3 regions of the Megasphaera massiliensis genome follow, and region 3 is predicted to be linked to each of the others. Evidence: riboswitches for the same ligand, from Rfam matches in the RefSeq annotation. Region 3 holds a riboswitch; each other region holds the start of a gene.
What was found. A riboswitch is a leader RNA that binds a small molecule or an ion and turns the genes downstream of it on or off. The one in region 3 is predicted to bind ZMP and ZTP.
Positions count from the first base shown of each region.

Region 1: it holds a riboswitch for ZMP and ZTP, as region 3 does, so the genes downstream of both, UCI88_RS02160 (phosphoribosylaminoimidazolecarboxamide formyltransferase) here and UCI88_RS05345 (formate--tetrahydrofolate ligase) in region 3, are expected to answer to the same signal.
Region 2: it holds a riboswitch for ZMP and ZTP, as region 3 does, so the genes downstream of both, UCI88_RS04135 (L-lactate MFS transporter) here and UCI88_RS05345 (formate--tetrahydrofolate ligase) in region 3, are expected to answer to the same signal.

Region 1 is NZ_JAXIXE010000014.1:27,624-34,674, reverse strand. It holds gene UCI88_RS02180 (hypothetical protein) at 1-1,123, shown strand, start outside; gene UCI88_RS02175 (leucyl aminopeptidase) at 1,356-2,807, shown strand; gene UCI88_RS02170 (PHP domain-containing protein) at 2,804-3,607, shown strand; gene UCI88_RS02165 (Asp23/Gls24 family envelope stress response protein) at 3,626-4,471, shown strand; ZMP/ZTP riboswitch at 4,547-4,624, shown strand; gene UCI88_RS02160 (phosphoribosylaminoimidazolecarboxamide formyltransferase) at 4,675-5,850, shown strand; gene UCI88_RS02155 (molybdopterin-containing oxidoreductase family protein) at 6,062-7,051, shown strand, end outside.
Region 2 is NZ_JAXIXE010000018.1:28,745-35,795, reverse strand. It holds gene mnmG (tRNA uridine-5-carboxymethylaminomethyl(34) synthesis enzyme MnmG) at 1-284, shown strand, start outside; gene rsmG (16S rRNA (guanine(527)-N(7))-methyltransferase RsmG) at 286-996, shown strand; gene UCI88_RS04140 (D-alanyl-D-alanine carboxypeptidase family protein) at 1,012-2,046, shown strand; ZMP/ZTP riboswitch at 2,094-2,179, shown strand; gene UCI88_RS04135 (L-lactate MFS transporter) at 2,265-3,512, shown strand; gene UCI88_RS04130 (DeoR/GlpR family DNA-binding transcription regulator) at 3,767-4,528, shown strand; gene pfkB (1-phosphofructokinase) at 4,525-5,430, shown strand; gene UCI88_RS04120 (PTS fructose transporter subunit IIABC) at 5,500-7,051, shown strand, end outside.
Region 3 is NZ_JAXIXE010000027.1:101,699-108,749, reverse strand. It holds gene UCI88_RS05355 (site-2 protease family protein) at 1-274, opposite strand, end outside; gene UCI88_RS05350 (cyclodeaminase/cyclohydrolase family protein) at 382-1,002, opposite strand; gene UCI88_RS05345 (formate--tetrahydrofolate ligase) at 1,004-2,683, opposite strand; ZMP/ZTP riboswitch at 2,729-2,806, opposite strand; gene UCI88_RS05340 (phosphohexomutase domain-containing protein) at 2,894-4,405, opposite strand; gene UCI88_RS05335 (Cof-type HAD-IIB family hydrolase) at 4,515-5,333, opposite strand; gene UCI88_RS05330 (DUF2076 domain-containing protein) at 5,475-5,939, opposite strand; gene UCI88_RS05325 (RrF2 family transcriptional regulator) at 5,986-6,429, opposite strand; gene UCI88_RS05320 (peptide chain release factor 3) at 6,664-7,051, shown strand, end outside.

The sequences.
Region 1 (7,051 bases), on a different contig from region 3:
CTGGAGTAAGGGTAAGAAGATGGAAATGGCCGAGAAGGCTGCGAAGACCGTGGCCGGCGTATCGGTGGGAGCGGCGCAGAGCGGAGTGGATTTATTCAAAAATACCCGCGGCGTCTTTTATCGTCAGAAAGATTTTGAAGCTTTGCTGACCGGCATTGAGCAGCAGGCTGTGGCTTATGCGACGGTTCGAGAGGCGTTGGCAGCGGCTGAGTTATCGGTGGAAACGAGAAAAATCCTATTCCTCGATTCTCTGGGGCTGGCCACGGGCAGTATCTTGAGCCGCCTCATGGGCTGGCATGTGCCTTCTGATGTACAGCAGGCCTATGAAATGGCGTATCCGCAAAAGGCGGCGGCCATGGATTTTAAGGAGGCCGTGAACGATCTCGATGAAGACCAGCTGGATGGCTTTATCAGTGGCGTCAAGGGCAAGCTCTTTGAAATCAAGTACACCGATTACCTCAATGACGGGAGGCTACCGGCAGGGTACCATGCGGAAATGGCGCAGTCGGCGACTGAACCCGGATGGGATATTGCCATTCGCGACGCCGACGGCAATGTCGATGAGGTGCTGCAGCTGAAGGCGACGGAGTCTGCCGAATACATCGGTCATGCGCTGGAACGGTATCCTTACATCGATATCGTCTCGACAGAGGAAGTGTACAGCGAAGTGACCATGGGCGATATGGCCGAACACGTCATCAACAGCGGCATATCCAATGAGGAATTGACCCAGTACGTTCAGGATACGGTCATGGTCGGTGCCGATGTCAGTCATGAAAGTTTCCTGCCGTCCATCATTCCCTATGCCATCATCGCCTATTCAGTGGCTAAACAAAAAGATCTGTCTGAGTACAAGAAGGGAAAAGAATTTGGCCGCCGCTCGCTCCTTTCTTACGTCTGTCATGTATTGGGCGTGACCGTCGGCGCTTTTACCCATACGTGGTGGCTTATTCCGGTGACGTCTGTCGGCCTGCGCCTTGCCAATCGTCACGGTGCTAAAAAGTATGCTGCTTACCGGTCCTTAGCCCGCTATGCCAGGAATAATGAACGGGTTCTCTATCGGTATACAAAGAAGTCGCGGTGGCGCAGTATACTGGAAGGACAGCTCCTGGCACCGGAGTAATCTTTACATCTTCATAGAAGGCCTGAATTTAATAAGGAGAGATATTTTAAGTACATTGCAGGAATCGTCGACGTTATGATTCTGACCAAGCAATGTACTTAATTTTTATTGTTTTTACGAATTCTTGATTTTGTCAATAGGGCGATTGTATAATAATAGTGGCTAATAATATCATTATGATTAATTCTTTAATATATGGTGACTTAGAGTAGTGTGAAAGTGAGCGATGTGCATGATTAGTTATAATGGCAAAGGCGGTCTGAATACGCTGGCAGTCGGCCTCGATAAGAGGCTGTCGACCCTGCGTCAGCTGCCCCAGGATGACGTCGTCCTGATCCGGGCCTATACGGAGCAACACCCGGAACTTTTACAGTATACGTCTCTCCACGTATTTCACTGCCTGTCAGACGGGGAGCCGAAAACGTACTTCCTCATCGGTCTGGAGGGGAAACCGGTCCGTTATTCGACGTATGAAGATTTCCGCATGGCCCAGCGGCTGATGGCGGCGGCCATGAAAGAAGGCGTCCGCGAGCTGGCCATCATGGCCGATACCCTGGAAATGGATATGGCGTCTCTTCTCGACGGGCTTTTGTACCGCAATTATGAATTTACCCATTATAAGAGCGATAAACACAGCCGAACCGTCAGCAGTATCAATATTCTGTCGCGCAGCATGAGAGCTCAGGAATTCAATTCCATGTGCTATCGCTACACGTCGATGTATGAAGGCGTCTATGAAGCCCGCGACTTGATCAATATGCCGTCTAACGATTTGACGCCGAGGAAGTTTGCCGATATCGTGGCCGATACGCTGAAGGGCGATCACATCCTCATTGAATCGCTGAATAAATGGGCCTTGGAAAAACGCCACATGGGCGGTATCGTCGCCGTCGGCAAGGGCAGCATGAATCCGCCCCAGCTGGTATCCATTGCCTATCAGGGCGATCCTAACAGCCGGGAAGTCCTGGGCATCGTCGGCAAGGGCGTTACCTATGACAGCGGCGGTCTCTCCTTAAAGAGCCACAAGGGCCTGGAATTTATGAAAAGCGATATGGCCGGGGCGGCTGCTGCTGTCGGTGTCATTCGGGCCCTCATGCTGCTTCGCTATCCCGTCAATGTGCTGGCCGTTTTGCCCCTCGTTGAAAATATTCCTTCCGGCATGGCCTATCACGTCGACGACATCTTGACCATGTATAACGGCAAGACCGTTGAAGTCAAGAATACCGATGCCGAAGGGCGGCTCATTTTGGCCGACGCCTTGACCTATGCTCAGGAAAAAGGGGCGACGCGCCTCATCGACCTGGCGACCCTGACCGGGGCTTGTGTGACGGCCTTGGGATCGGTGCGGACGGGCATGGTCGGAAACGATCAGGAATGGATGAACCGCTTCTTTAAAGTCGCGACGGAAGCCCATGAAAAGATTTGGCAGCTGCCGGCTGATGAAGAATATGAAAGCCTTTTGAAAAGCAGTGTAGCCGACATGAAGAACGTCGGCGGTCCTGAAGCCGGGGCGATTACGGCCGGTCTCTTCTTGAAGCAGTTCGTAAAGGACGGGACGCCGTGGATCCACCTCGACATCGCCGGTCCTGCTTTCCGGGAAAAGGCCGATGAAACGGGATTTGTCGGCGCCACGGGCGTCGGCATTAAATCGATTCTGCACTTACTGCAGGGAGGTGTACCGTGATAGTCGATCTTCATATGCATACAACCTGCTCGGACGGTGTCTATACGCCGGAACAGCTGACCAAGATGGCCGTCGATGCCGGGCTCGACGTCATCGCTATTTCGGACCACGATACGGTGGCTGCCTACGACGGCAGTCATGAGCTGAATCCGGGCGTCCGCATCATTCGGGCCATTGAAATAAGCTCTGAATACGACGGCGAAGATGTCCATATTTTAGGCTACGGGATCAATCCCGACGATGAAGCCATGCAGGAATACTGCCGCGAGTTCAAGCAGCGGCGCTTTGACCGGGCCATGGAAATCGTCGACCGCTGCCTGAAAAACGGCTATGACATCGACCGCAAGGTCGTCGAAGACATGGTTCATAAGGGCGGTACCATCGGCCGTCCCCATATTGCCCGCATGCTCGTCGAAAAGGGCTATTTCCCTGATGTAAAGACGGTCTTTGACAAGGTTCTGTATCATGGCGGCCCCCTCTATGTGCCCTATACGCGGCGGACCATCGATGAATGTGTGGCCCTCATCCGCAAGGTCGGGGGACTGGCCGTCTTAGCCCATCCGGGCCTCTTGAAGCGGACCTTGGATGAAGTCCTGACCCATGATTTCGACGGTGTCGAAGTCTATCATCCAAAGAACCGCGGCCGTTTCGACGAATTTTTGGAATTAGCCAAAAAACGCAATTGGTATATCAGCGGCGGCTCTGATTTTCACGGGACCGTCGGCCGTTTCCCAGAAAAGCTCGGCATCTTTACCGTCGATGCTGAAAAGGTACAGGCTTTGTTGTCTCACGTACCCTAATAAAGGCAGGTGACAGACATGGAAGTTGTCGGTTTTATCGGCGCCAGCGGGACGGGGAAGAGCCACCATGCCCTGGTCGTCGCCTACGATTACGATATTCAGACCATCATTGATGACGGACTCCTTATCGATCACAACCGCATCGTTGCCGGCCGGTCGGCCAAGGACGAAACGAATCGCCTCAAGGCTGTGCGCCGCGCCGTATTCAATAACCCGGACGACGCCGCTGCCATGAAGGCAGCCTTAGCCAAAGCAGCTCCTGAAAAACTGCTCATCCTGGGAACGTCGCGGCACATGATTCACCGCATCTGCGAAGCCCTCGAGCTTCCGGAACCGGCGCGGTTCATCCGTATCGAAGACGTCTCGTGCTCGGAGGAAATCGAAAAGGCTCAAAGTATCCGCATCAAAGAGGGAACGCATATCATCCCCGTGCCGACGATGGAGCTGAAACCCCATTTTCGCGGCTATCTGCTGGATTCGATCCGTTCTTTCTTTTATGACAACAACGGCAAGAAATTGTCGCCCTTCGAGCGTTCCGTCGTTCGTCCCATCTTCAGTTATTATGGGAAACTGACGTTTTCCAACGACGTCCTTGAAAGCCTGGTCCGCCATGCTTTGAGTCAAAATGAAGGCGTGACCAAGATCAACCGACTGAAGGTGGCTATCAACTATAACTCGACGCGCAACGGTCTGGCTATTATCTTGTCCCTGACCATTGCCTACGGAGAAAATATAAAGAAACTCATGAGCCGTATCCGCCGCGATATCCAGCACGAAGTGGAATATACGACGGGCATGGCTGTGGAAATCCTCAAGATTACCGTGCGCGACATTTCGCCGCAGCCTCCGGAAGAGGAATCATAGAGGGTACGACCTGAAAGGGGCTGCTGACGGCAGCTCCTTTTTCTTGACAGCCTGAATCGGCGGACGGTATAATAAGGTGAAGCATGTGACTGACGGAAGTGGAGTTACCACGGGGAGCATGATTCATAAGAGCCGACCGTCTGGGCGAAACGTTCCAGAAGTGTCGGTATTTTTTTATTTTGGGTCTATCAGGAGGTATCACGATGAACGAACTGAAATTAAAATACGGCTGCAACCCGAACCAGTCGTCGTCCCGGGTCTATATGAAGGATGGCAGCGCCCTTCCTTTTACGGTCCTTTGCGGCCGTCCCGGCTATATTAATTTGCTCGACGCCTTTAACAGCTATCAGTTGGTCAAGGAATTGAAAGAAGCGACAGGCCTTCCGGCAGCGGCTTCCTTCAAGCACGTCAGCCCGGCCGGCGCCGCCGTTGCCACGGAGATGAGTGATACCCTGAAGAAGATATATTGGGTCGATGATCTGCCCTTGTCGCCCTTGGCTACGGCCTATGCCTGCGCCCGCGGTGCCGATCGCATGAGTTCTTACGGCGATTTCGTTGCCCTCTCCGATGTCTGCGACGTCGAAACGGCAACCCTCTTGAAGCGCGAAGTATCGGACGGCGTCATTGCGCCCGGCTACAGCGACGAAGCCCTGGCTATTTTAAAGACTAAGAAAAAGGGCAATTACTGCGTCCTTCAGATCAATGCCGATTACAAGCCCCAGCCTGTCGAATCGAAAGAAGTCTACGGCGTCACCTTTGAACAGGAACGAAATGAAGCCAAGATCACGGCCGATATGCTGCAGAACATCCCGACGCAGAACAAGGACATCCCGGCGGCCGCTCAGCGCGATCTCATCATCGCCCTCATTACCTTAAAATACACCCAGTCCAACTCCGTCTGCTACGTAAAAGACGGCATGACCATCGGTGTCGGCGCTGGTCAGCAGTCCCGCGTCCACTGCACCCGTCTGGCCGGCAATAAGGCCGACGTATGGTGGCTCCGTCAGAACCCGAAAGTCTTGAACCTGCCCTTCCGCGACGACGTCCGTCGTCCGAACCGGGACAATGCCATCGACGTCTACATCTCCGACGATTACGAAGACGTCTTGGCTGACGGTATCTGGCAGGATCTCTTTACGGAAAAACCGCAGCCCCTTACGCGGGAAGAAAAGAAAGCCTGGATTGCCCAGCTCCACGGCGTAGCCCTTGGCAGTGATGCTTTCTTCCCCTTTGGCGATAACATCGAACGGGCTCATCGCAGCGGCGTCGATTACATCGCCCAGGCCGGTGGTTCAATCCGCGACGACAATGTCATCGAAACGTGCGATAAATATGGAATTGCCATGGCTATGACCGGCCTGCGCCTCTTCCATCATTAAACAAAATACCCTTGCGGCAACTGTAAGATAGGTTTTCGCAGATTTGGGCCCATGGTGAGACTTCCCGTCGTCATCGTGGGCCCTTGCTGTATGTACCATTATGCTCGATGATGAAGAAGGGGGGATCGCATTTTTTTAGATAATTTTGCCAAGGTTCCTCTGCGGCGATATAATGAACATATATTATATAGATAAATAAGGAGGGAATTCTATGACACAATATAGGTCGGTCTGCCCCTATGACTGTCCCGACGCCTGCGGCCTCTTGGTCGACGTTGAAGACGGTCGCGTCGTCTCGGTGAAGGGCGATGAAAGCCATCCCTTTACGCGGGGGACGATATGCCCGAAGATGGCTCACTATGAACGGACGGTCTATTCGCCGCGGCGGCTGACGACGCCGCTCAAGCGGACGGGACCGAAGGGGAGCGGGAAATTTGAGCCCATCTCGTGGGATCAGGCCCTAGCTGAAATCGCAGCTTCGTGGAAAAAAATTATTGCCGAAGAGGGACCAGAAGCCATCTTGCCGTACTCCTACGCCGGCACCATGGGCATCGTCCAGCACGATGCTCTGCATGGCTTGTTTTATCGGCTAGGTGCGTCGGAACTCGACCGGACGATTTGCGCACCGGCCAAGGGGCAGGGGTTCAAAGACATCATGGGCGGTACCTTGCCGACGGCGCCCCAGGAAGCGCAAAACAGCGACGCCATCTTCTTGTGGAGCATTCACATGATGGCCACCAATATCCACTTCAAGCACGACGTCGACGCTGCTCGTGAAAAAGGGGCTGCTATTTGGTGCATCGATACGTATCGGACCAAGACGGCCGATTTGGCCGATCACTTCATCGCCATTCGGCCCGGTACCGATGGGGCACTGGCTCTCGGCATGATGAACGTCCTGGTCCGCGACGGTTTGACCGACGAAGCCTTTCTGTCTGAAAAAGTCCGCGGTTGGGATGAATTGAAAGAAAAAGTAATCCCTCGTTATACGCCGGAAGAAACGGAAAAAATTACCGGCGTCCCGAAAGCTGTCGTCGAAGAATTGGCTCAGGCCTACGGCAAAGCCAGAGCGCCTTTCATCCGCCTGGGAAGCGGCCAGTCCCGCTACCGCAACGGCGCCATGACGACGCGTCTCATTACCTGCCTTCCGGCCGTCGTCGGCGCTTGGGGAAAACGAGGCGGCGGCATCTTGACCTCAGCC
Region 2 (7,051 bases), on a different contig from region 3:
TAGCGGAAGACGTTGAGGAAGAAATCGAAATCATGATTAAGTACGAAGGCTACATCAGCCGTCAGATGGAACAGGTCGATAAGATGAACCGTCTGGAAAAGAAGAAAATGCCCAAAGACATCGTCTATGCCGACATCGACACTTTGTCTGCCGAAGCGCGGCAGAAGCTCGATGAAATCCGCCCCTTGTCCTTAGGTCAGGCCAGCCGTATTTCCGGCGTTTCACCGGCCGATATTACGGCCCTTCTGATTCTCTTGGAACAACACAACCGGGGGGATAAGTGATATGTTTGGCAGTGAATTACAATCGGCTCTTACAGCCATGGGACTTTCGGTTACGGAGGAACAGCTCCGCCAATTCGACGTCTTTCATGAACAATTAATTGAAACCAATAAGGTCATGAACCTGACGGCCATTACCGAGCCTAAAGAAGTAGCGATAAAACACATGGCCGACAGTCTTTCCTGTTATGAAGCGGATTGCTTTACGCCGGGGGCGTCCGTTCTTGATTTGGGAACCGGCGCCGGTTTTCCCGGCCTGCCCCTGCTCATCTATCGCCCGGATTTGAAGGTTACCTTTTTTGACTCCCTGCAAAAGAGACTTACTTTTTTGCAGAACTTGGTCGATCAATTGGGACTTACTGCCGATTTCCTTCACGGTCGGGCCGAAGAGGCGGCCCATCAGCCTATCTACCGCAGTGCCTTTGACGTCGTGACCAGCCGAGCCGTGGCTCGTTTAAATATTCTGGCCGAATGGGCTCTGCCCTATGTCAAACAGGACGGTTATTTCATTTCTTTAAAGGGCGCCCAGTATGAGGACGAACTGAAAGAAGCTGAAAAGGCCTTGAAGATTTTAGGCGGTACGGTGGACCATGTGAAGGCCGTTCAGCTTCCGGGACTCGATGAGGTGCGGGCCGTCATCTATATTCAAAAGACTGGCGAAAGTCCTAAAAAATATCCGCGCAAGCCGAAAATGGCTGTAAAAAATCCTTTATAAAGGAGAGGTGCAATTATGTCTTTGAAAAAAATGATTTGTTTGGCTGCTGCTGCCTGTATGACGATGGCAGCGCCGGTCTTTGCCGATGAACTGCAGAAACCGGATATCGAGGCTCATGCAGCCTATGTCATGGATGCCGATACGGGGGATGAACTCTATGCGAAAAATGCCGATGACCTGGCCTATCCCGGCAGTACGACGAAAATTATGACGGCCATCCTCGGCATTGAGCTCGGGAAGAGTCAAAATCTGATGGATAAACCCCTTAATATTACGAATGATATCTATGACATCGAAAGTGATGCTTCGGTCCTCGGCATCAAACCGGGCGATCAGATTACCCTCAGTAATGGCATGACCGGCATGATGCTCGTATCGGGCTGTGATGCGGCCGTTGCCGTCGCCGAAACGGTGACGCCGACAGAATCTGATTTTGTCGCCAAGATGAATGAAAAAGCAGCTGCTTTAGGCGCTTCTCATACGCACTTTGCCAATCCTCACGGCCTTCCCGATACGAACCATTACTCGACGGCTCGCGACATGGCTGTTATCGCTGCCTATGGCATGAAGATTCCTGAATTTCAGGATATGGTCAGCCGAAGCGAATTCGACATGCCCTATATGGACGGCGGATTTAAGCACTGCACGTCGACCAACGAGTTTTTGACCAGCGGCTTTTCCGGCGCCAACGGCATCAAGACCGGTACGACCAATGCCGGTGGTCCTTGTCTTGTCGTTTCGGCAACGAGAGACGGTCGGACGGTCATCGCATCGATCATGAATTCGAGTGACCGCTATGGCGATGCCCAGAAACTGATGACCTACGCTTTTTCGGCTCTGAAAGATGCGGAACCGGCAGAAAATGTCTACATCGTGCGCCATGCACCGGCAGGCCAGACCTTATCGGATATTCAGGAAAAGCAGCAGCAGGCTGCTGAATTAGCCGCTCAGCAGGGGCAGGAACAATCGTCGAGTGCAGCAACGACACAAAAAGCTGCCGGCCAGTCACAGGAATCGAAGGATTACGTTCCTTTTTCTCCGGCCGCTTAAAATTTGATATTGACAAAATAAATCAATATTCGTATAATAACATCAGCAGATTCGTACAGGACTGACGGATTCAAGTGGAGCAACCACGTGAACTGTACGAAGCCATTTCATGCCGACCGTCTGGGCAAGTGTATGCTACTAACATATTCTTGGGCCCGGGGGTCGGTATATTTTTTTTCAGACCTCTTGGCTCCCTACCTGGAAGGAGATAATGGATCATGAAAAGAAATCGTTGGCTCATCGCTTTGTCGGCTATCGGCCTCCATATTTGTATCGGCAGTGTCTACGCTTGGAGCGTTTTGACCAAGCCGATCATGGAAGCTATGGGCTTTAGCCTGCAGGAAACGACGTGGACTTTTTCTTTAGCTATTTTATTCCTCGGATTGTCGGCCGGTTTCTTGGGCAGTTTTGTTCAAAAAATCGGACCTCGCAAATCCGGGCTCTTGTCGATGACCTTCTTCGTCTTGGCTATGTTCGGTACGGCAGCTGCCCTCTACCTGCACAGCCTGCCCATGCTCTACTTGTTCTACGGCGTCATCGGCGGCATCGGCCTGGGGACGGGCTACATTACGCCGGTATCGACGTTGGTTAAGTGGTTCCCTGAAAACCGCGGCTTTGCAACGGGTTTGGCTATCATGGGCTTCGGTTTTGCCAGCTTGATTGCAGGTCCTGCCATGCAAATTCTGGTTCAGTCTTTTGGTCTGGTGGCTAATTTCATCATCCTCGGTATTGTATATATGGTCATTATGACGGCCTCTTCCTTATATTTAGCGCCTCCCGAAGAAGATTCGGCAGCGGCTGCTGAAAAGAAATCGAACGTTGAATATGCCGATGCACAGCCTCAGTTTACCGTTCGCGACTCCATGAAAACGTGGCAGTTCTACGCCATTTGGTGGCTCTTCTTTACGAACATTACCTGCGGCATCGCCCTCTTGGCCGTCGCTTCTCCCATGGCCCAGGATGTCGTCGGCATGTCTCCCATGGCAGCAGCTTCTATGGTCGGCCTCATCGGTCTCTTGAACGGTGCCGGCCGCATTGCTTGGGCTACCGTTTCCGACTATATCGGCCGTTCGTCGACATATGTCTTATTCTTCGCCATTGAAATCCTGGCCTTCTGGCAGCTTGCCAATGTAACCAGCGCTTTCAGCTTCCAAATCCTCCTCCTGCTCATCATTACTTGCTATGGCGGCGGTTTTTCCTGCATGCCGGCTTACCTCAGCGACCTTTTTGGGACCAAGTATCTCAGCGCCATTCACGGCCGTATCCTGACGGCTTGGGGGGCTGCCGGCGTTGCCGGTCCGGTCTTGGTATCGATCATCAAAGAAACGACGAACAGCTACGCTACGACGCTGTACTTCTTCGTCGGAGCCTTCGTAGTGGCTTTGGTACTGATGGCATTCTTGAAATACCAGACCCGTCACGGAATTGAAACGACGGCCCAGCCGTCTCGGAGTACCGGTATGTAAGTGCTTTCTTAAATAGAAATGATTGACCCGACCGATTCATCATCGGGTTATGGAAGTTCATGGAAGGAAATTGTCCCTTATATGACAGTTTCCTTCTTTTTTTTATTTCTATGTGAATAAAATCACTTGAATGAGCTGAGCACATAAATGAACGAATTTGATTGCTTTTTGATTATAATGGTTGTATTTGATTGAAAATGAATGAAATTAACGATATAATATGGCGAGAGGAGGCTGGAAAAGGAAGTGATGCGATGCTGACTGAAGAAAGACATGAAAAAATAATGCGACTCGTCAATACGAGCGGAGCCGTATCTGTTCAGGATTTAGTTAGTTTTTTGAACATCTCGGAATCGACAGTCCGAAGGGATTTACTGACCCTTGATCGGGAAGGCCGCCTGCGCCGTGTTCATGGCGGAGCGACGACGCTTCGAGACGATTCTTTATATGAAGCGGATATGGAGAATTTGCAGGATAAATATTCTATTCATATGAGTGAAAAGCGGCGTATTGCTCAGTATGCAGCCCGACTGATTCATAAAGAGGACTTTGTATATCTCGATGCCGGTTCGACGACGGAACAGCTCGTCGAGTTCCTGGCCGGTTCAGAAGCGACATTTGTTACGAACAGTATTCCCTTGGCACAGAAATTAGGCCGCATCGGCGGCAGGGTCTATATCGTTCCCGGACGAGTGAAGGGCGATACGGAAGCCATCGTCGGCAGTGAAATGAGAGACATGATTGGCCGATACCATTTTACCAAAGGATTTTTTGGTGCCAACGGCATTGCAGTCCATTCCGGCTGCACGACGCCCGATGATGAAGAGGCCGTTTGTAAAAGAGCCGCTTTGGGGCAGTGCTTGGATCGCTTTGTCTTGGCCGATTCCAGTAAGTTCGGCTTATCTTCACATATTACATTTGCAGAATTGTCAATGGTTACGCTGATTACGGCGCGGGACGATGACAGCCTCGATTACAAACCGTATCAGCAAATTACGGAGGTGCATATCCTGTGATTTATACAGTTACGTTCAACCCATCCTTAGATTATGTTGTCCATATGAAGAAGTTTACAGCCGGTGATATCAATCGGGCAGAGCAAGAAATGATTTATCCCGGTGGCAAGGGCATCAATGTATCCCTCGTTCTCGGCAACCTTCACATCCCGTCTAAGATGCTGGGCTTTGTGGCCGGCTTTACGGGTAAGGAAATCGAACGCCTGGCTAAAGAAAACGGCGGGGATACGGATTTTATCCTCCTCGATGAAGGATGCTCGCGCATTAACCTCAAGGTCAGTGCCGATGACGAAACGGCTGTTAACGGCATGGGTCCGAATATTCCTGAAGATAAGCTCAATGCCCTTTTGGCGCAAATCGATGCCATTGCGGATGGTGATACATTGGTCTTGGCCGGCAGTATTCCCAGTGATATTCCAGACGATATCTATGAACAGATCTTGAAGCGCCTTCAAGGCCGGGATATTCGCGTCGTCGTCGATGCTACAGGCGACTTATTGAAAAATGTCATTAAATATAAACCATTCCTCATTAAGCCCAATAATTTTGAATTAGGCGAACTGTTCAGCGTCGATCTCAAGACGGATGATGAAATCATCGTCTGCGCTAAACAGCTGCAGGCTATGGGGGCCCGCAACGTCCTCGTTTCTCTCGGGGGAGACGGTGCGCTTCTTCTCGGCGAAGACGGAAAAGTATACCGCCGTCCGTCCCCGAAGGGCACACTGGTCAACTCTGTCGGTGCCGGAGACAGTATGGTCGCCGGATTCCTGGCCGGTTTTGAATCGGCTAAGGGAGACCTCAATGAAGCTTTGAAGATGGGTATCAGCGCCGGCAGTGCTTCGGCCTTTAATGAATGGCTGGCAACGGAATCCCAGATTCGGGACATTTATTCCCAGTTATAAGTGAATTTGTACTTTTTGTATTAGAGAATTGAATGGTATAGAGAATTAAATCGAGAAGGAGTGATGTAGATGCGTATTGTAGATTTACTCAAGAAGCAGAGCATTGACCTTAATGCCGCTGTTGCCGATAAGACAGCGGCCATTGGCCACCTCGTCGACCTCATGGATGCCGGCGGTAATTTGAATGACAAAGAGCTGTACAAAGAACGTGTTCTGGCTCGTGAAGCCGAAGGCAGCACGGGTATCGGCGAAGGCATTGCCATTCCTCATGCCAAGACGGAAGCCGTAAACGAACCGGGGCTGGCCTCGATGATCGTTCGTGACGGCGTCGATTACGAAAGCCTCGACGACGAACCGGCTCATCTGTTTTTCATGATTGCAGCCCCGGCCGGCGGTGCAGACGTCCACTTGGAAGTATTGAGCCGTTTGAGCCGTATGCTGATGGATGATGATTTTCGCAATGCCTTGATGCAGGCTAAGACGCCGGAAGAATACCTTGCGACGATCGATAAGGCCGAAGCCGAACAGATTGAAGCCGAAGCCGCAGAAGCGGCCGCTGAAGCCGCTGCGGAAGAAGCACCGGCCGTAGAAGCGGCTCCATCCGAACGACCCTTCATCGTCGGCGTTACGGCTTGCCCGACGGGCATTGCCCATACTTATATGGCTGCCGAAGCGTTGGAAAATAAGGCCGCTGCCATGGGCGTCGACATCAAAGTCGAAACCAATGGTTCCGGCGGGGTTAAAAATCACCTGACCGAAGCCGATATCAAGCGGGCTGTCGGCGTCATCGTCGCCGTCGATAAAGACGTACCGGTCCAGCGCTTTGCCGGCAAAAAGGTCATCTTCACCAAAGTTGCCAACGGCATTAAGATCCCGGAAGAATTGATTCAGACAGTCCTCGACGGCAAAGCTCCCGTTTATCAGGGATCGGAATCGTCTTCTGAATCGGTAGCTCTTGAAAGTGCCGAAAAGGAAAGCGTCGGCCGCCAGATTTATAAGCATTTGATGAATGGCGTATCCCATATGCTGCCCTTCGTTATCGGCGGCGGTATTCTCATCGCCTTGGCCTTCCTCTTTGATATGGACAATGCCGGTGCGGCAAACTTCGGTAGTGGGACGCCTGTCGCCGCCTTATTGAAAAATATCGGCGGTCTGTCCTTCAGCATGATGATGCCTATCCTGGCCGGATACATTGCCATGAGTATCGGCGAACGACCGGCTCTGATGCCCGGTATCGTCGGCGGGTTCCTGGCGACAACGGGCGGATCCGGTTTCTTTGGCGCTCTCTTTGCAGGCTTCATTGCCGGTTACTTGGTTCTTTTATTGAAAAAAGTCTTGTCGGTCCTGCCGGAATCCCTGGAAGGCACGAAGCCCATCCTCTTTTATCCGGTGTTAGGTCTGGTTCTCATCGGCCTTATCATGACCTTTGTCATCAACCCGCCGACGGCTATCTTTAATACCTGGTTGTTCGACAGCCTCAACAGTATGACGACGTCGAGCCGTATCGTCCTCGGTTTCGTCCTCGGAGGCATGATGTCTATCGACTTTGGCGGTCCTATCAACAAGGCAGCCTACGTCTTTGGGACGGCCTCGCTCATGAGTGCTACCGGTCAGGCTGTCA
Region 3 (7,051 bases):
CTAAGGCGACGCAGATCTCCCCTTTCCGCCAGTTGCGGAAGTTGCCGGGGTTGATCATGACCGGTTTCGCCCAGCCAAAGCGGGCTACGAGGAGCATCATCAGTCCTACCGGATCGATGTGAGCTACGGGATTCAGTGTCAGGCGCCCCATCATTCGCGGCGTATCGTCCCCCATCCAGTCTGCGACTTGGGCGTGGGCATATTCGTGAATGACCAGGGCAATGAGCAGGCCGGGGATACCGGCGATAATCGCGAGTATATTAAAATCAAACATTGTATTCTCCTTTCGTATACTTTATATTATACGGTATCTTGCCCTATATAACAAGAGAGGCTGCCGCACACGGGTACGACAGTCTCTCTCAGGTTATGCTGTTTTTATTATCGCTGACGATATTCGTATTCTACATTCTGTTCGACCATGACGGCCTTTTCTTCAATTTCGCGAATCTGGGCAATCATCCGGGCTACGAAGGCTTCGTCTTTGATGGACCGCAGATTGATGCGGACGCTGTAGAAGGCAGACCTCATGGCGGCTCTGGCGTTCATGGCGGCAATGGCCCCGTCAGTGATGACCCAGGCGTTGCCGTAGCGGACGACCTGTTCCGCTAATTGCAGGAGGGCGAAGATGTCCTTCCCCAACTCAAAGGGCGACGTAGCCGCATCTTTAAAGGCCTGCTGGACGATGGCCGCCCGATTGGGCGTATCCTTGGGCAGGCGGACAGAACGGATGACGTTGTCGAAGGCCGCCGCGTCTTCGGCGATGCCTTCGAGATACCGCTGCCGCAGCACCCGGGCCTTATCGCGAATGGAAATCATGAGTTTTTCGATTTCTTCATACCCTTTTTTCCCAATGGTCAGGTTGGCCACCATTTCGACCAAGGCTGCTGCCGACGCAGCCGTCATGGCAGCGATGCCGCCGCCGCCGGGAATAGGTTCTTTCGATGCCGTAACGGTCAGGAGCTCGTCGAGGGGCATCGATTGGAACTTCGTATAATCCATCTTAGAAGAGACCTGTAATGACGCCGTTTTCGTCGATGTCCATGCGGTTGGCCGCCGGGACCTTCGGCAGGCCCGGCATGGTCATGATATTGCTCGTCTGGCAGACGATGAAGCCGGCACCGGTGCAGACGCGGACGTCTTTGACGGTGACCGTAAAGTTTTTGGGAGCACCGAGGAGGGCCGGATTGTCCGACAGGGAATATTGGGTCTTAGCGACGCAGATCGGCATGTGGTCGAGACCGAAGGATTCCAGTTCCTGAATCTGTTTTTTCGCGTTGCCTTCAAAGACGACGCCGTCGCCGCCGTATACTTTTTGGACGATGGCCGTCAGTTTTTCCGGAATGGAGGCGTTGACGTCGTAGATCGGTTTGTACGGCGTCTTGGGCTGTTCCAGCATCTTGAGGACCTTTTCGCCCATTTCGACGCCGCCCTTGCCGCCTTCAGCCCAGCAGTTGTTGAGGGCTGCTTCGACGCCGTAGTCGGCGCAGAGGTCGCGCAGGGCCTGGATTTCCGCATCCGTATCGCTGATGAATTTATTGATGCCGACAACGACGGGAACGTCGAAGAGGCGCATGTTTTCAATGTGTTTGGCAAGATTGGCAAAGCCTTTCTTCAAGGCTTCGACGTTTTCTTCCTGGAGGTTCTTCTTATCGACGCCGCCGTGCATCTTGAGGGCCCGGACGGTAGCGACGATGACGACGGCATCGGGTTTGATCCCGGCGAAACGGCACTTGATGTCCATGAACTTTTCAGCGCCGAGGTCGGCACCGAAACCGGCTTCCGTAACGGCGATGTCGCCCATCTTCATGGCCAGTTTCGTGGCGACGACGGAGTTGCAGCCGTGGGCGATGTTGGCAAAGGGACCGCCATGAACGAGGGCCGGCGTATGTTCGATGGTCTGGACCAGATTCGGTTTGATGGCATCTTTCATGAGGATGGCCATGGCCCCTTCGACGCCGAGCTGACGGGCCGTAACCAAATTTCCGTCCAGGTCATAAGCGACGGTGATGTCCCCCATCCGCTTCTTGAGGTCCATGAGGTCACGGGCTAAGCATAAAGCAGCCATGATTTCCGAAGCGACGGTGATCATGAAGTGGTCTTCCCGAGGGAAGCCGCAGACCTTACCGCCCATGCCGACGACGAGGTTTCTAAGGGCCCGGTCGTTCATATCCATGACCCGCTTCCAGATGATGCGGCGCACGTCGATGCGAAGGGCGTTGCCCTGATGGACGTGGTTGTCGATGGCCGCTGCCAGAAGGTTGTTGGCCGCCGTAATGGCGTGCATGTCACCGGTAAAATGGAGGTTGATGTCTTCCATGGGCAGGACCTGGGAATAACCGCCGCCGGCAGCGCCGCCTTTGATGCCAAAGACAGGGCCCAGAGAGGGTTCGCGCAGGGCGACGACGGCCTTATGGCCCATGTAATTCAAAGCCTGTGCCAAACCAATGGTCGTTAAGGTCTTGCCTTCGCCGGCCGGCGTCGGCGTAATGGCCGTAACCAAGACAAGTTTGCCGTCTTTTTCTTTAGAAAGGCGCTTGATGGCGTCAAAGGAAATCTTAGCCTTGTATTTCCCGTAGAGTTCCAAGTCGTCGTCGGTCAGTCCGACCTTTTTTGCAATGGTCGTAATCGGTTCTAATGTCGTCTGTTGTGCAATTTCGATATCGCTTAATACCTTTGCCATGGTAGTCACTCCTTGTCCGCTGCATAAAAAAAGGCCGCTCCGCTGGTAAGTTGCCCAGACGGTCGGCTTCAAGAAATCATGCTCCCCGTGGTAACTCCACTTCCGTCAGTCACATGATTGTGCATTTATTATACAAAAAAACAGCCCTCGTCGTCAAGGGCTGTTTTTACGTACGGTATGAATGGACGTTGGAACAAGACGCCGCCGGTCTTAGTCCGGAAGGACGGTAATGTCTAAGCGGTCAAAACCGGCCAGGAAACCTTTTACGGTCTTGGCGATGGTTTCACATCCGCCGACGGTCTTGCTTTCGATGTTAAGGGGCATATTGGGGTCGTGGAGGGACATGCGCAGGAGGGCCCAGCCGCCGTCGAATACGAGGCGGACGCCTTCATAAGACGGTTTGGCAATGGCAATGCCCTTTTCTTCGGCCCGCTGTTCAAAGGCCTTGAGGACGTCAGCCCCGTAGGCCTGTACGTCGCCGTCACCGGTGATCTTAAGGCGATATTCCACGCCTTCCGCAGGCTGGCCGAGGGCTTTGATGAGGTCGCCTAAGGGTTTTCCGGCCTTCTTGGCTTTGGCGGCAGCCATGAGGAGTTTGACGGCCAAATAAGCGCCGTCGTCGAGGTAGTAATTTTCGCTTAAGGCGCCGTGGCCCGACGTTTCGATGGCCAAGGGCGATACGGTGCCGGCCTTGTTGAGGCGGATACATTCGTCGATGACGTTCTTATAGCCCCGCATGTAACGATGATGGACGAGGTGCAGTTCGTCCTGAAGGAAGGTCGTCAATTCATCGGACGTGACCGAGTCGGTAATGATGGTACTGCCCGGATAGTCCGGCGCCAAAATGGCAGCCATCATGGCGATGAGGGCGTTGCGGTTGATTTCTTCCCCACTGGGCAGGACGGCGCTCATGCGGTCGACGTCGGTATCGAAGATGAGGCCCAGGTCGGCCTTGTTGTCGAGGACGGCTTTCCGGATGGAGGCCATGGCTTCTTTGTTTTCCGGATTGGGGATATGGTTCGGGAAGTGGCCGTCCGGTTCGAGGAACTGGCTCCCCGTCGTATCGGCGCCGAGAGGTGCCAAGACCTTCGTCGCAAAGAAACCGCCGCTGCCGTTGCCGGCGTCGACGACGATGTGCATCCCTTCTAAGGGGCGGTCGAACATGCCGGCACAGAGGCCGGCGCAGATCTTCTGACGCAGGTGGAGGGCGTAGCGTTCAATGAGGTCCAAAGAGGCGATGGCTGCCGTCGATACGGCCGTTGCCGTAAGGTTCGACGCCAGCGTCAGGACTTCTTTGACCTCCTTCTTTTCAAGGCCGCCGTCCTTGGTAAAGAATTTGAGGCCGTTTCGATTGTACGGCAAGTGGCTGGCCGTGATCATGATGGACCCGTCCATGGCCGTGTCTTCAAAAATGATGGACATGAACATGGCCGGCGTCGATGCCAGACCGCAGTCCGTAACGTAAACGCCCCGGCCGAGGAGACCGGCAAAGACGGCTTCTTTCATCATATCAGCCGAGATGCGCGAGTCGTGACCGACGGCGATGCGTAAGTCCCCTTCCTTTTTTCCCAGCTTCTGCGCTAAAAATTTGGCAAAGCCGGCGGCAATGCGGTTGACCGCTTCCGGCGTCAGGTTGACCTTTTCGTCAGGGACGCCTTCGACGGCGATGCCGCGGACGTCACTGCCATTCTGTAATTTTAAGATAGCTTCGGTAGAGTTCATATGCCTGTTCCTGCTGCCTATTCCCGATAAGACAGCTTTTCCTTTCTGTAATCTACATCTATCATACTGAAAATCGGCCCCTGACGCAAGGCGTGCAGGGACCTGTCCCTTATAATACGTATTTTTCGACGGCTTCAGCGACGGCGCCTTCGTTGTTGGTAGCTTCCGTCACGACGTCGCAGTACGGGCGGATGGCCGGATTCAAGTTGCGGACGCCGACGGACAGGCCGGCGGCTTTGAGCATGTCGATGTCGTTGATGTTGTCGCCGATGGCCATCGTTTCTTCCGGACGCACGCCGAGGATGTCGGCCAATTTCAAGAGGCCGGCGCCCTTATTGACGCCTTTATGCATGAATTCGATGTAGCGGTTGCTGGAGAAGCTGACCGTAATGTCGTCGAGGAGGGGTTTCAATTCGGCATGAACTCGTTCCAAATAGTCGTAGTCCGTATTGGTCAGGATCAATTTCCCGACTTCTTCTTTACCGCGGATAAAATCGAGGGTCGTTTCTTCGCAGGGCGTGTAGGCCATGCGGCCCTTCAGGAAGGCTTCTTCGTCAGGCGTAATATTGGTGATGTAGACGACGTCCCGCGTATAGATGTGCAGGCACTGGCCGTAGGAAGCACACTTGCAAAAAATCTGATCGGCCAGGTCAAAGGGAATAGGGTCCCAGAAAAGGGAGCGGCTGCCCTTATTTTCCGTGATGTTGCCGCCATTGAGGCCGATGACGTACTGGTCGGGCTGTTCAAAAAGACGGAGTGTCTTCAAGACGCCGTCAATGGTGCGAAAACTCCGACCCGTGCAGGGCACGAATTTGACGCCCTTTGCGACAGCCTTGGCAATGGCTTCGATATTGCGCTGACAAATCGTCGCATCGCTGCTGAGCAGCGTTTCATCCATATCACAAGCAATGATTTTATAGTTATTCATGACCTACTCCTTTACAAATCGCATGACGGGATAGTTACTAACTGATACTACGAACATATCATGTCTGAGGCATTCCCGCCACCCCAGGGACAGAATCAGTCCCATTATAGTCAAAAAAGAAGGGCTTCTGCCCTTCCTTTTTTATGATCGATGCCGCCGGTCGCGGATGGCCCGCCACACAGCCGACACGGCCTTAAACAGCACATAAATGAGTACTACATTAAACAACAGGCCGAGAAAATCGGCGGCCCAGCCAAAGTTCCCCATGCCAAAGAGGCTGCTCAACATGCTGCCCAGGAACATGCCCCCGGCAAAGAGGCCGATGCCGCGCATAGCGCCGCCCCAAGCCGACGAGCGATTGGCTGTCGTATTGGCGTTGGCCCGAGGCGCAGCCGTCTGATTGCGAGTCTGGGATTGTGCCGATGAAGCGTTATTATTCGTATTGGCCTTAGGCGCCGCTTTGGGAGCCGTCACCGCCGGTGCCGACCGCGGGGCCGACATGCGAATACCGCCTTTTGCAGCTTGGACCGGCTGGTACACAGGCGCCGCAAAAAAGGCCGTCTGGAGAAGTAAGAGACAAGTCACGCAAAAAAGCTTTTTCTTCATGGTAATTCCTTTCCTATCTATCGATGAACCGGAACGGCGTCCGGCGTTATTCTGCTTTCTCTGCCGGAAGCGGATCCGTTTTTTCCCCCGAAGCAGAGATCAAAGTGTGTAAGGGGATAGCCGCCAAGTTTTCCGCCAGTTTATCCTGAATGGCTGCATAGGCATCATGGGTCGGGCAAGAGCCGTGACGGCGGCGATACAGGCATTCAAAGTTGCCGTCGAGGCAGCTGATGATCATGTTATCCCGATCCATAACGGTGATAACGTCCATCAGGTTCAATTCATGCAAATCTTTCACCAGTCGGCAGCCGCCTTGGGCTCCGCGGATGATTTCAATATATCCGGCCTGTTCGAGCTTCTTGGAAATCTTGTAAGCAAACTGACGAGGAATCAGCTGTTCATCGCTGATTTCCCGAATATTCTTCTGTTCCCAATCGGCCAGGGACCGTAAAATACGTATTGCGTAGTCAGTTTCTCTTGTTATTATCACTTTAACATGCTCCTTCTCTATTCTCTATGGATTAAGTCTATTATAACCTGAAATCAAGAGGAAGGCTATACTTTACTCATAGGAAATGATAAAAAATTCATATCTATCTAAAATTTATAAGTAAGGGCCTGAAGGACCCGTTTTATGCATAATAGAATCTTGCCAGTGACTGCAAAAACTTATATAATAAAGAGTACTTGCATATTTTAGCTTTAACAATAGATGAGGTGTACTATGTCATTAATCGATGAAGTAAATAATCGCCGTACTTTTGCCATCATCTCTCACCCCGATGCCGGTAAGACGACGCTGACTGAAAAATTGCTGCTCTACGGAGGCGCCATCCACCTGGCCGGTTCCGTCAAAGCCCGGAAAACGGCCAAGCACGCCGTTTCCGACTGGATGGAAATCGAAAAGCAGCGTGGGATCTCGGTTACCAGCTCGGTCCTGCAGTTCGACTACGAAGGCCATCACATCAACATCCTCGATACGCCGGGCCATCAGGACTTCAGTGAAGACACGTACCGGACGCTCATGGCCGCCGACAGCGCCGTCATGCTCATCGACGTCGCCAAAGGCGTCGAAGCGCAGACAAAAAAGTTATTCCGCGTCTGTAAAGAAC